DNA from 4 places in the Paenibacillus sp. GCM10028914 genome. Region 2 is predicted to be linked to each of the others. Evidence: predicted binding sites of a transcription regulator. Region 2 holds the regulator's gene; each other region holds the start of a gene.
The links. The regulator Rex, encoded in region 2, represses fermentation and respiration genes when NADH is low (regulators of the CRP and FNR family bind a similar motif). The targets are predictions, from matches to a motif close to TTGTGAAATATTTCACAA.
Positions count from the first base shown of each region.

Region 1: a site for Rex is predicted at 1,266-1,283, ahead of ACFQV5_RS12755 (anaerobic sulfatase maturase). Genes of this name have one in related genera too.
Region 3: a site for Rex is predicted at 1,844-1,861, ahead of qoxA (cytochrome aa3 quinol oxidase subunit II). Genes of this name have one in related genera too.
Region 4: a site for Rex is predicted at 1,317-1,334, ahead of ACFQV5_RS16600 (FAD:protein FMN transferase). Genes of this name have one in related genera too.

Region 1 is NZ_JBHTFO010000014.1:2,933-6,138, forward strand. Features, by position in the region: gene ACFQV5_RS12750 (aminopeptidase) at 1-1,137, opposite strand, end outside; gene ACFQV5_RS12755 (anaerobic sulfatase maturase) at 1,442-2,689, shown strand; gene ACFQV5_RS12760 (hypothetical protein) at 2,781-2,954, opposite strand; gene ACFQV5_RS12765 (DNA-3-methyladenine glycosylase 2) at 3,068-3,206, opposite strand, start outside.
Region 2 is NZ_JBHTFO010000018.1:802,479-805,684, reverse strand. Features, by position in the region: gene ACFQV5_RS24410 (cell wall elongation regulator TseB-like domain-containing protein) at 1-49, opposite strand, end outside; gene ACFQV5_RS24405 (amidohydrolase) at 78-1,379, opposite strand; gene ACFQV5_RS24400 (redox-sensing transcriptional repressor Rex) at 1,366-2,019, opposite strand; gene dinG (ATP-dependent DNA helicase DinG) at 2,066-3,206, opposite strand, start outside.
Region 3 is NZ_JBHTFO010000015.1:414,361-417,566, forward strand. Features, by position in the region: gene qoxB (cytochrome aa3 quinol oxidase subunit I) at 1-600, opposite strand, end outside; gene qoxA (cytochrome aa3 quinol oxidase subunit II) at 635-1,621, opposite strand; gene ACFQV5_RS15350 (hypothetical protein) at 2,119-2,409, shown strand; gene ACFQV5_RS15355 (metal ABC transporter solute-binding protein, Zn/Mn family) at 2,674-3,206, shown strand, end outside.
Region 4 is NZ_JBHTFO010000016.1:212,990-216,195, reverse strand. Features, by position in the region: gene ACFQV5_RS16615 (ATP-binding cassette domain-containing protein) at 1-243, opposite strand, end outside; gene ACFQV5_RS16610 (Gx transporter family protein) at 289-843, opposite strand; gene ACFQV5_RS16605 (NusG domain II-containing protein) at 818-1,216, opposite strand; gene ACFQV5_RS16600 (FAD:protein FMN transferase) at 1,454-2,536, shown strand; gene ACFQV5_RS16595 (HD domain-containing phosphohydrolase) at 2,605-3,206, opposite strand, start outside.

The DNA of each region.
Region 1 (3,206 bases), on a different contig from region 2:
GACGTGAGTCAAACTTACATTAGCACCTTTTGCGACCAGTTCCTCCTTACTGAGTTTGGTCCCACCTTCGATATTTACGGGGTATGCACTGCCAAGAGCGAAATGACAGGAAGCATTCTCATCTACACCAGTATTATAAAAGACACGGTTTAAACGAGAGATGGGGGAGTCATAGGGAACGAGTGCCATTTCACCGAGATAGGATGCACCTTCGTCCGTCTCAAGCAATGAGGTTAGATGCTCGCGTCCAGACTTTGCATCATATTCAACCACCTTACCATCTTTAAAGGTAAAGGTGATTCCTTCAACGAGTCTACCGTTCAAGTTCAGTGGAAGTGTGCTCGTGACCGTTCCGTTTACACCGGTTCGCAGAGGCATTGTGTAGATTTCTTCCGTAGGCATATTTGCTACAAAATAAACGCCGGATTCATTATAATCTCCACCACCCAGCCACAGGTACCCTTCCGGCATTTCCACATGTAAATCGGTGCCTGGTGCACGGTAATGAAAGCTCTTATAGCGTTTCGCGTTCATATATTCTTGTCGTTTTTTAAGCTCATTAATATGCTCCCGCCAAGCAGCTACTGGATCCTCATTGCCTACACGGTTCATCTGAAAAACAGCTTCCCACATCGCATCCATTCGCTTTTCTTCTGGTAAATCGGCAAACACTTTATTCGCCCATGCACGTGTCGGCGCTTTGATTAAAGACCAGCTCACCTGATTATTTCTCACATAAGTTTGATACTTCTCTCTTGCTACGGCAGCAGCCTTAACAGCCGTAGAGACTTTAGATGAATCAATACCCTGGAATAACTCTGGATCTGGCACTTTAATGTGCAGCACAGCGCCGCCGCCTTCAGCCAATTGTTCCATCATGTCAGCCTGCCACTTTGGATAGTAGCCAAAGGAGTCATCTGGAGCTTTCTCATAACGAATTCGTGTAATACGTTCGTCTTCCCATTCAACTTGCACATATTTTGCACCGGCTTCATATGCCTTGGATACGATCAATCGGGTTAGGTCTACGGTTTCCAGGGGTGAGTGTACGATAAGAACTTGTCCTGGTTGAATATTTACACCTACTTTAATGACTAGCTCTGCGTATTTTTCTAGCATGGTTTCAAAAACAGTCATATGTATATTCCTCCATGAAGTGATGTATTTGTTACTTTAAATATCTTACCATGGTTTAATCAATAAACCCCTATCAACGATGAAATTAAGGGAACCTTATACTTTTGATTAGAGGTTTTGTTCAGGGGAAGGGAAAAAGTTCACGAATTAGTATTTTTTATACCGAAAAAGTGTAGTTATTCTCAATGCTTGTGTTGAAAGAACATAGTACGATCTACGGGTAAAATGATTTAAACAGGACGAATATGTACAGAAGAATGAAAAACATCAGAATATACAACAGAGTAGGGGGAGAACAAAACATATGAGTGCTTGTGTTCAGTCATCTGATTCGAAACAAAGCTTTGGTGTTATGTTAAAAACCGTTTCTGAAGATTGCAATTTAGCTTGTGATTATTGCTATTACAGTACATGCGGTGGACAAGTACATCAACCGGTCCGAACGATGGATCCTGATCTTTTAGAAAAGTTCATTAAGCAGTATATGAAGAGATCGAACGGTACGGCCTCTTTTGCCTGGCAGGGTGGAGAACCGCTATTAGCAGGCCTTTCTTTTTTTGAAAGGGTGGTATCTCTTCAGGCCCAGTATGCCCCACCATACACTACAATTAGTAATGGACTACAAACGAACGGCACTCTAATCAATAAAAAATGGGCAGAGTTCTTTCATACCTATCATTTTCTAGTCGGTATCAGCTTAGATGGGCCACAAGTGATCCATGATCAACACCGAGTGACTGGATCGGGCAAAGGCAGTTATGAATTGGTGATGCGCGGTATAGAGCATTTGCGGACTGCAGGCGCGGACTTTAATATCTTATCGGTTATTCATGAGGACAATGTATCAAGACCGGAGGAACTTATTTCTTTCTATCGTGAACAAAAATTTGAGTATATCCAGTTCATCCCTTGCATGGATTTCAGGTCACAGCAATCAGGTCAACCTGGCCGTTTTCGAATCACGCCTGAAGCATATGGGACCTTTCTATGTGAGGCATTCGATCTGTGGTATAACGATGGATATCCTGATTTTTCTATTCGTATTTTTGATAATATGTTAGCTGTGCTTATGAATCAGGAATCGGAACTGTGTGTGCATCGTAAAAGCTGCCCGAAAATGATGATACTTGAGTCCAATGGTGATGCTTATCCATGTGATTTTTTCATAGATGAGGAACATAGACTTGGGAACATAGGAGATACGGAATTAGAATCGCTGCTTACAAATCCTGTGTACGAATCTTTCTTATCGATGAAACCTGATATGAATAAGGAATGCATGACTTGTCAATATTTGAAGTTCTGTCATGGGGGATGTCCTCGTAATCGGAACTGGCTGGATGTAAATGATCGGAGTCAGAAAGACTATTTCTGCGAAAGTTACCGAATGTTTTACGAACATGCATACAATCGCATGAAAGGAATCGCGGATCGTCTTCGAGCTGAGCAGCTGCTGAGATATAGAAAATCAGGCGCTCCATTACCGGGTAGAAATGATGTTTGTATTTGTGGAAGCGGTGACAAATTCAAAAAATGCTGCGGTAAACTATAGCTAATGTTGCAGCTTTTTGTTAGTAGAGTGATGTAAGAAGAAAGACCTCACGCTTTCCGTGACCGGAAATGTTCATGAGGTCTTTACTATGTTATTGCTGTTTCTTTGCAGCCTTTTCAGAGGATGGATTGTTCATAAATACCTCTGCCGCTTCCTCAGCAGAAAATTCTGTGTCGTCTAATCCTTCACCTGGAACAGGCATCTTGTTCAGTTTGGTGTTATACACTTGGGACTTTGTCAGTTCATTCGAATTGGATTTATTCATGTGGACACCTCCTTTAGTAATGACAACATGAATTAGTGTCTCGAATGAACACAAAATTATGCAATCGTGGAAGAAATGAATTTTTAATAATTCAGAACTACACTAGTAAGTCATTAGTAAAGGAATCGCCATAGATAAAATGTGGCATAGGATTCCCAGTTCCTCCAACCCGCTGAAATCACTCGCAGTTCATCTTTTGTCGGCTTAGTTTCTAACTCTAGTACGTATTTGATTGCATTATGTAAACCGACA
Region 2 (3,206 bases):
GCAAAAATCCGGAAACGCCGAGGAGTATCCGCTTTGTCTTTTTCTTCACCTGCGTTCCCTCGCTCCCTTGTTATTTTCTAGAGGGTCAACAACCGTTCGAATGCACTTTGAGCTTCACGGCGAATCTTCTCTTCATCTAAAGTTAAGCAATTTCCATTCTTGACGATCTGTTTACCATCTACCCAAACATGCTCAACATCTTTTGCACTTGCGGAATAAACAGCGTGTGAGATGAAATCTGTATGTGGCAAGAAATGCGCTTGATCTGTATTCAACGCGATAAAATCCGCCTTCATTCCAGGAGCCAGAGTTCCAAGTCCTTCTAAGAAGAGTGACTTCGCACCATACTCAGTACCCATACGCAACGCTTCCGAAGCCGGAATTGCCGTGGGATCACCAGTAACACCTTTATGAATGAGCGCAGCTAATCGCATTTCTTCAAACATATCTAAGTTGTTGTTGCTTGCAGGACCATCAGTACCTAAAGAAACGGTTACTCCAGCCTTAAGCAATTCTGGTACTCTTGCTACACCACTTGCCAGCTTCAAGTTACTTCCCGGATTATGAGATACCGCAACCTGATGAGCCGCCAAAATCTCAATCTCCTCATCCGTTAAATGAACCCCGTGAGCTACAAGTGCCGGTCTGGAGAAAAATCCTAGCTTCTGCAAGTGAGCTACAGGTCTTAATCCATATTCCTGAACATTCTGCTCTACTTCTGTAGTCGTTTCCGACATGTGAGTGTGCAAGGGTAAGTCCAGATCATGAGCAGCCTGGACGAACTTTTCAATGTAATCAGGAGGACATGTGTAAGGTGCATGCGGCGATATCATGGTCGTAATACGACCATTTGCTGCGCCATGCCAATCCTTTGCGAAGGCAATAGCCTCATCGAGCTTGTGCTTCTGGACATCAGGAGCACACAAACCGATTACGCCGCGTGTAAGTACCCCGCGCATACCCGATTGTTCCGTTACAGCAGCGACCTGATCCATATGATCATACATATCAAGGAAGGTCGTTGTTCCTCCCTTAAGCATTTCAATTACGGAAAGCGACGTTCCCCAGTATACATCATTCGCTGTGAACTTTGCTTCCATTGGCCACATCTTCTCCTGAAGCCATACTTGAAGAGCAAGGTCATCTCCATGTCCGCGAAGAAGCGACATAGCTGTATGACCATGCGTATTAATTAACCCTGGCATGAAGAAGAGATGTGTACCGTCAATAACTTCTATATCTTCCTCGACTACAGGCTTTTCTTCACCGATATAGGTAATTAGGTCGTCCTCAACTACCATATAACCACGGAGAACAGACTTTCCTTCCCGTAGCACGGCAAAGGTACCGTTTGTAATCATCCATTTATGCTTCTTCATGTTCGGTATCTTCCTTTCCATTAACCAAGTAATAGGCCAGACTTTGCAGATCAGTTGTGAAGTCAGCCGTATGGATTCGGATATGAGGCGGTGCTTTCAAAATGATTGGAGCGAAATTAAGAATCGCTTCAATACCTGCCGAAATAAGATTATCGGCAACAGCCTGCGCTTCCACATCTGGAACGGTGATGATACCGATTCGTATGTTATATTCTTTAATTGTTGCCGTCAGTTCTTCCATTGGCTGTACAACAATATTATTAATCTTGGTGCCCACTTTTGGACTGTATGCATCAAAAATAGCTACAATTTTCATATTATCTTTCAGAAAAGCATTGTAGTTAGACAAGGCTTGTCCAAGATTACCTGCACCCACAAGCACTACGTTAATTTGTTGATCCAGCTTTAAAATATGACGGATTTTTTCGATTAGGTAACTGACATCGTATCCAATACCCTTTCTACCGAAATCTCCAAAATAGGCCAGATCCTTACGAATTTGTGCTGGGTTTAGATCAAGTTTTTGCCCTAACTCTTGTGAGGACACAGTTGCTACCTCACGAATATGAAGCTCATTCAAATAGCGCAAGTAAACGGGCAGTCTGCGAACAACGGCCTCTGATATTTTATCCGATTTCATGCATGCTCCCCCTAATGATAATGTCAAATTATAATTCGACTTGTTATTATACTGTTCCTTCTCCATGAAGCCATTCCGTAATACGAGGTACCATTTGCTCCGTTGGCATATGTTCCATTTTAGGCCCTGGAAGTGAGTACAAAAAATGTTTTCCATAATAGGATTCAATTACACGGGTATCATATACGATGACAATCCCTTTGTCTTGTGCAGTCCGTACAAGTCGCCCAAATCCTTGTTTAAAACGAATAACAGCCTGTGGCACTGAAAGCTTCATGAATGGATTTTTCTTCTGTTGCTGGAGCAGCTCACTCTTCGCTTCCACTAATGGATGATTAGGCGGTTGAAACGGCAAACGAACGATTGCAAGACACGTCAAAGCTTCACCTGGGATATCTACCCCTTCCCAGAATGAGCTGGTACCCAGAAGAACCGACGCGCTGCTGTCCTGAAATCTGCGAATCAGTTTGGTTCTGCTCGTTCCGTCCATCCCTTGTCCAAGAACCGCAATGTCACTTGATGATAATGCTTCTTTCAATGGTTCATAGACCTGTCGAAGCATCCGATATGAAGTAAATAACACCAGCATTCTTCCCTTAGTTGCCATTGCGGCATCTTTAAGGGACTGAACAAGTGTATTTACGAAAAGCGGATCTCCCACTGTGCCCTTGACACTCGGGAAATCTCTTGGAATTAACAACAGTGCCTGCTCTCTGTAGTTAAAAGGCGAAGGCAGTTGGACCGTGTTAAGACGTCCCAGGTCTGAAGCTTCCTGTAGCCCTAAATTATCGATCATGTACTGGAATGATTTATCAACAGAAAGTGTTGCAGATGTCAGAATCACACTTTGTTTTTTATCGAAAAACAATTCCTTCAGTTGTCCACTTACATCGACAGGCACCGCATACATCTGAAGAGACTTACTTCGAAAATTCCCGTTAGCCTCCATCCAGTAAACAATACCCTCATCGTTTAAAGTCATAAAAAACTTCAAATTCTCTCGATGTGAGGCAAGATCCTTGAAAAGTCCATTGATATCGGTTATTAAGCTATCAGCACTATAGTCATCCAATTCTTCTCGTATCTCTGATGTGAGCGTATCTCCCTTACGAACGACATCACCTAAGATTAGATGAATTTGATTCTCAAGCTCGGTTAAGCTATCCCAGTCCTTAGGCTTCTTCGAA
Region 3 (3,206 bases), on a different contig from region 2:
TACGCCAGTAAGCAATGTACCAATCCCTGATATTTGAAGAGCAAGGGAATAATAGTTATTACCTACGGTCGGACTAAATTCATTACTTGCCAGAGGGAAATATGCAGTCCAGCCGGCATCAGGTGATCCTCCGATAACAAAGGAGAGGTTTAAGAGCATTGCCCCGAAGAAGAACAACCAGAAGCTGATTGCGTTTAGACGTGGGAAAGCTACGTCGCGCGCACCGATCTGGAGTGGAATGATGACGTTCATCAGACCAAATACAAATGGCATTGCCATAAAGAGAATCATAATTAAGCCGTGTGTTGTAAAAATTTCATTATAATGTTGTGCGTCTAGGAATTTTAGTTCCGGTGCTGCCGTTTGGGCACGCATCAAGAGTGCGTCAACACCACCACGGAATAGCATAAGCAAGGCTGCTATGATATACATAACACCTATTTTCTTATGATCCACCGTGGTCAGCCATTCCCGCCACAAATATCCCCATTTTTTAAAGTAGGTCAAACCTACGATAATTGCGAGCGTTGCGAGTACAATACTAGCCATGGCTCCGTAGATCATCGGTTCGCCGGTAACGAAAAATTCGTCCCATTTCATAAGGGCTTAACTCCTTTCTGGATGTCTGAAGACATTAATGTCCTTCATGATTTGTTGATTCTTCATCAGCCGGGAAATCCGGAATCGGTTCAGTTGGATCAACATTGGTTTCACTGTCAAACTCAGCTTCGTCCTCTGTTGCCGGATCTGGATGTTCAGTCTTGTTTTCCTGGTGATCAGAAGTTCCGTGGTGTCCATGTTCTTCTGGTGGAGGACTGAAAGTTAGGTGGTTATTCGAGAAGGACATACGGCCTACGAATTTCGTGTTCAGCAGCTTCTTGAAATCTGCTTCCGTTAATTCAGGTGCGGTTGTCTTCACATCATTCACCCACTCGTCATACTCAGCAGGGGACATAGCCAATGTTTCGAATTCCATGTGAGCGAATCCTTCACCGCTAAAGTTGGAGTTCTTACCTACGTACGATCCAGCAACATCAGCAACCACGTTCAGTTTATTAACCATGTCGCTCATACCATATTTTTGACCTGCCAGTTGAGGAATCCACAAGCTGGTGATCGGTCCGAAAGAATAAATACGGAACTCGACTGGACGATGTGTTGGAATGTTCACATAGTTAACTGTTTCAATACCTTCTTCTGGATAACTAAAATGCCATTTCCAGTTCGATGAAGATGCATAGATCACTAGTGGTTCCTGATTCTCATACCCCTCAGGAACTTTCTCAACAGCACTTGTAGTCTTCACAGTGACTACGGACAGAATAGCTACAATAATAATAGGAATTGTGATCCAAGTTATCTCCAGCCACTTACTGCCCTCTTCATGAGGAGGCACGTATCCTTCATTAGACTTCTTAGCCCGGTATTTAACCAGGATAAAGATGTACAAGGCGTATACTACCGCCAAGACTCCGAGCATCATTAATATAGAAAATATGATGGTCTCGGATAGGGTTCTTGCAGCAGGTCCCTTTGGATCCAATACTGTAATTGAGCTGCATCCCGATAAGAGCAAGGTGAAGCTCAAGAACAATGCAAATAACGGCCCTCGTTTTTTCATGGTGTACCCCTTTCTTTCTTACTCTATCTTCTGGCGTTGTTTGTTTCCTTTACCTATATTAAGAAGTTAAGCATCGGTTTGCAAAAAGCATTTCTTTGTAAAATAACCATATAATGGTTTAATCATGACGAAGTATGTAACATTCTGTGTTCAAATTGTTACAAACGAAGGGGTCTGTGAGAGAAATCACAGTATTACCGCGGTTTACAGCGAGTTCAAACTTTGTTCAAATATTCACGATAGTTCGTATATTTGTCACAAATTTTTGGCTATAAAAGCTTCAAATTCCTTTCATAGCAACATTTTTTTCAATTTGTGTAATTAAAGGGAATGGAGGCGTAAGGTAGCGTGATTGCTATATTTTTTCTCTACAATAATTATGAAGCGTATACAATTACCTAAATATATAAATTGATATTAATCAATGACATTTACCGTTGCATAACTAGATTTGAAGAATAGTATGTAATATCTCAAATCGAGAGGAGGTTAGAAGAATGACTTCTATATTACCTCAAATGTTCAATTTACCAGTTTCGGAGAGTAAGACCTACTATGAGGATTTGTCGAGTGGTAAAAATGCGACCATTAACGTACTGAATCTCTCACCAAATCCGGTTGATCTTGTAGTTACACGTGCTAATGCTGATACCTCCACGTATACGATTTCTGGCTTCAATAGCCGAAGCTTATCCGTAGATCAGCTGTTGAGTGTTTCACTTTCTTCATCAGAAGATGGTCCTGCTTTTGGCGGAATTCTAATTACTACATTAGATGATATCGTATAGATCATACTGATGGAGTTAGGCCGTATTACTTTTTTTAATGTAAAGAAGTCTATTCCTACAGCGGTAGTACTGTGGGAATAGACTTCTTTTTTTCTTGCTCATATTCAAATAAGTTCTTGACAAATATCAATTTTGAAATTATTTTATACCCAGAGAGTTTTGCATTGAGGAAACATATTTGATGTTGTCCACATTTCTTTTACGAAGGAACAATTATTGGTTCTTACCATACTGTAGGAGGAGGAAAAGAAGGTGAATGGAATAATGACTAAACAGATGTACAAGAGGACAATCAAGGTTACGATTGTAATGGTTCTGGGGTTATCACTTATACTTACGGGTTGTGCTACGAAAGAAAATAAGTCTGATGGTGCACTATCGGAAGGTCAGATTAGTATCGTGACAACAATTGGACAAATCGCCGAACCGCTATCCGTCATTGGTGGAGATAAGGTGAATGTACAAAGCCTAATGGGCCCAGGTGTAGATCCGCACTTGTATAACGCAACTCAAGGGGATATCAAGAAGCTCGATGACAGTGACATCGTATTTTATAGTGGTCTGCATCTTGAGGGGAATATGATCGAAATATTTGAGGAAATTGGTAAGCGAAAGCCTGTGCTTGCAATTGGCGAAGTTGTACCGAAGGATCAGTTGCTTAGAGATGATGCCGATGCCGTCGATCCTCACATCTGGTTTGACATCGATTTATGGAAGCAGGCTCTGAATTCGGCAGTAGATGAACTGAAGAATTTCTCTCCGGACAATGCAGAATATTTCGAGGCAAACAAGGTAAA
Region 4 (3,206 bases), on a different contig from region 2:
CGGAAATAAAAGTCCATTAAACAGCCGAGCAAGCGTTGATTTACCGCTTCCGTTACTCCCTGCAATGCTCACCCACTGCCCCTTTGTTACCGTAAAACTGACAGAGCGAATGTTCTCTGCCACCCCATCATACGAGAAACTAACATCTTGGAGAGCAAGCACGGGTGAAGCCTGAGGCTCCCCTGGACTCCCACACACTTCAACTTCAATATGGTCTCGGTTACTGAGTTCCGGTTTCTCCATAACAAACTCCCCTCGTCCTCGCAATGCCCCCCATATTCATCCTGTTTAATCTGTAAATCCTGCAAACAAAGACAACTTGGAAAGGGACGGTACTAAATATCTCACTGAGATACCGATCAAAATACCTGTAATAATACCGGTTAACAGAAGTGCCGGTAAGTAATAGAATATGGAAGAAGTCTTAAAAATAATCGAAGCTGCCGTCAATTGACCAATATTATGTGCCACACCACCGGCAATACTTACTCCAATCAGACTCAATCTTTTCCCACTAATCTTAAGCAGTCCATACATCACGATGAAACTGAACACTGCCCCAAAAAGACTGAATAAAAAACTGGAGAAGGTCCCGAAGATCATCGCTGTCAGCACCGTCTTTAGAACGATTAACGTGAGTGCGTCTCTACCACGCAAGAAATACAAACAAGTCAGAACCATAATATTAGCAAGCCCCAGCTTAGCGCCTGGTACCGACATGTTCACAGGTATCAAGGATTCGACAATGCTGAGTACGACAGCTACAGCTGCGAAAATAGCAATAATGACCGTCTTTTTCAACAACAGTGCTGAATCACTAGTTGACAATGACGTCTGCTTCATCCTGATCCACTCCTCCCGAGGTATCTTCAACCTCAACTAGTACTTTATGAGGCAAACAAACAATACTTTGCTTTGCATTATCCACGAATCCAAAGGACAAGCACACTTTATCCGGGCAGTCTGCCTCGATCATCTCGATACCGTAGTTATATACCTTAAGAATATTTGTACCATGATCTGTCTTCACCTCGATGATCTGTTCTTCTTCGGTTAATTCCACCGTTTTGAACAGTTTACCATCCACGGTTATTGTTGCTGTTAAAGGATTGTTGTGATTTTTTTCACTATCATTGCCACCTAGCCATCTCGGAACAAGAAATATAAGCGCTGCTACCAGCAGAACTGAAATCAGTACCAAGTCACCGCGTTTCATAGGCATCTTCCTTATTTTTTGATTATATAAATCTTAGACGTCCTCATTATAACCACTCATCAGCAAACCTTCAATGTAGGATACACCCATTTTCACATGTTTGAGAAAGTTTTCACAAAATCATCACTAAATCCAAAATTTTATTAAAAATTTAAATAAATTATGAGAAGTCTCACATCTCCTCTTCCATACCTTTGCTATAATCCAGTCGAAACCAGGTGGAAAAGAGGAATTGATGTGAAAAAAAATAAGTTCTCACCGTTGCTTGTGCTTCTGTCCGCCCTGCTTATTATCGGAGGATGTAGTAAAGATACAACGAACTCTAACCCTAACTCATCGGAATCGGGTCAGCAGACAGAGATTACAAACCCAATAAAAAAGTCTTACTATATATTTGATACCATCGTTCAGGTAAAGGTATATGACAGCCGGATTACAGACCAACACTTTAACGAAATTGAAGAACTACTTCAGACAATTGACGCTGAAATGAGCCGTACGAATAGTAAAAGTGAACTGCATAAAGTCAATGACAATGCCGGAATCAAACCTGTTCAAGTGTCTGAACAGACATTTAATGTCATTCAAAAAGCTTACGATTACTCAAAGCTGACCGAAGGACGCTTCAATCTTGCTATCGGTCCTCTTGTCTCCTTGTGGAATATCGGAAATGAAGATGCACATGTGCCGGATCAATCCGAGATCACTAAGCTCATTCCGCTCAGTCAATACGACCAAATTGAATTAAACCCAGACACACGCGAAGTATATTTGAAACAAAAAGGGATGATTATCGACCTCGGCGGCATCGCGAAAGGTTATTCTGCAGATGTCATCGCCAAATATTTGACCGATAATGGCTTTAATAGTGCCATCATTGATCTGGGTGGTAATGTGCTTGCACTTGGACAAAAGCCAGGTGGACGGAGTTGGACGATCGGTATTCAGGACCCCGATCTTTCTCGTGGGAACCCGATCGGTAATTTAAAGGTTGAGAATAAGACCATCGTAACCTCAGGTATATATGAAAGATTTTTCGAACAAGACGGGAAGTATTACCACCACATTTTAGATTCGGAGACCGGTTATCCTGTTGATAACAATCTGAGTAGTGTTACTATCCTTACTGAAAAATCTATCGATGCAGATGCATTATCCACCTCGCTTTTCTCAATGGGACTTGAGAAAGGGCTTGAATTTGCAGAACAGTTAGATCATATAGAAGCATTGTTTATTACGAAGGACAAAAAAGTATACATCACCTCAGGCATGGACGAGGTGCTGGAAATGACCAATGACAGCTATACACTAATGAAGTAATTAAAAAGCAGGCCACCTCTTCTGTCGAAGTAGTGTCCTGCTTTTTCATATATTGAACTGTAAGCTATCTAAGCCGTTTCCTTATCCGATCTCATGTATTTCACAAAAATAGCGGCAAATTCCGGGTCCCACTGTGTTCCTCTTCCCTCTTCCAAGATATCCAGCGCCTCTGTAGATCTCATACCGTTACGATAAGGGCGGTCGGAAGTCATTGCATCATACGCATCCGCAACCGCAATAATCCGTCCGTAAAGTGGGATTTCGCTTCCCTTTAAACCATCTGGATAACCTCGTCCATCATAGCGCTCATGATGTGATCGCACCCCTTCCAGATAAGGCGCCATGGCATCAGCTGGTTCGATCTGACGTAAGATATTCTCCCCTTGCTCTGGATGGGATTTCACTTGGGAAAATTCTTCTTCTGTTAATCTTCCTTCTTTCAACAAGATATTGTCCCGCACCCCGATTTTTCCGATATCATGAAGCAGTGCTGTCTTATGCAACAGGTCGATTTCGTCCTCATTAAGGCCAGCTAATCTCCCAAGAACTACAGAATATTCGGCAACACGTAAGGAGTGCCCTGCTGTATAGGGATCTCGTGCATCTAGAGCAGCAGCTAGAGCAGCAAAATAGCTGTCAAGCAGCTTCCGGTTACGCTCTTCTCTCACTT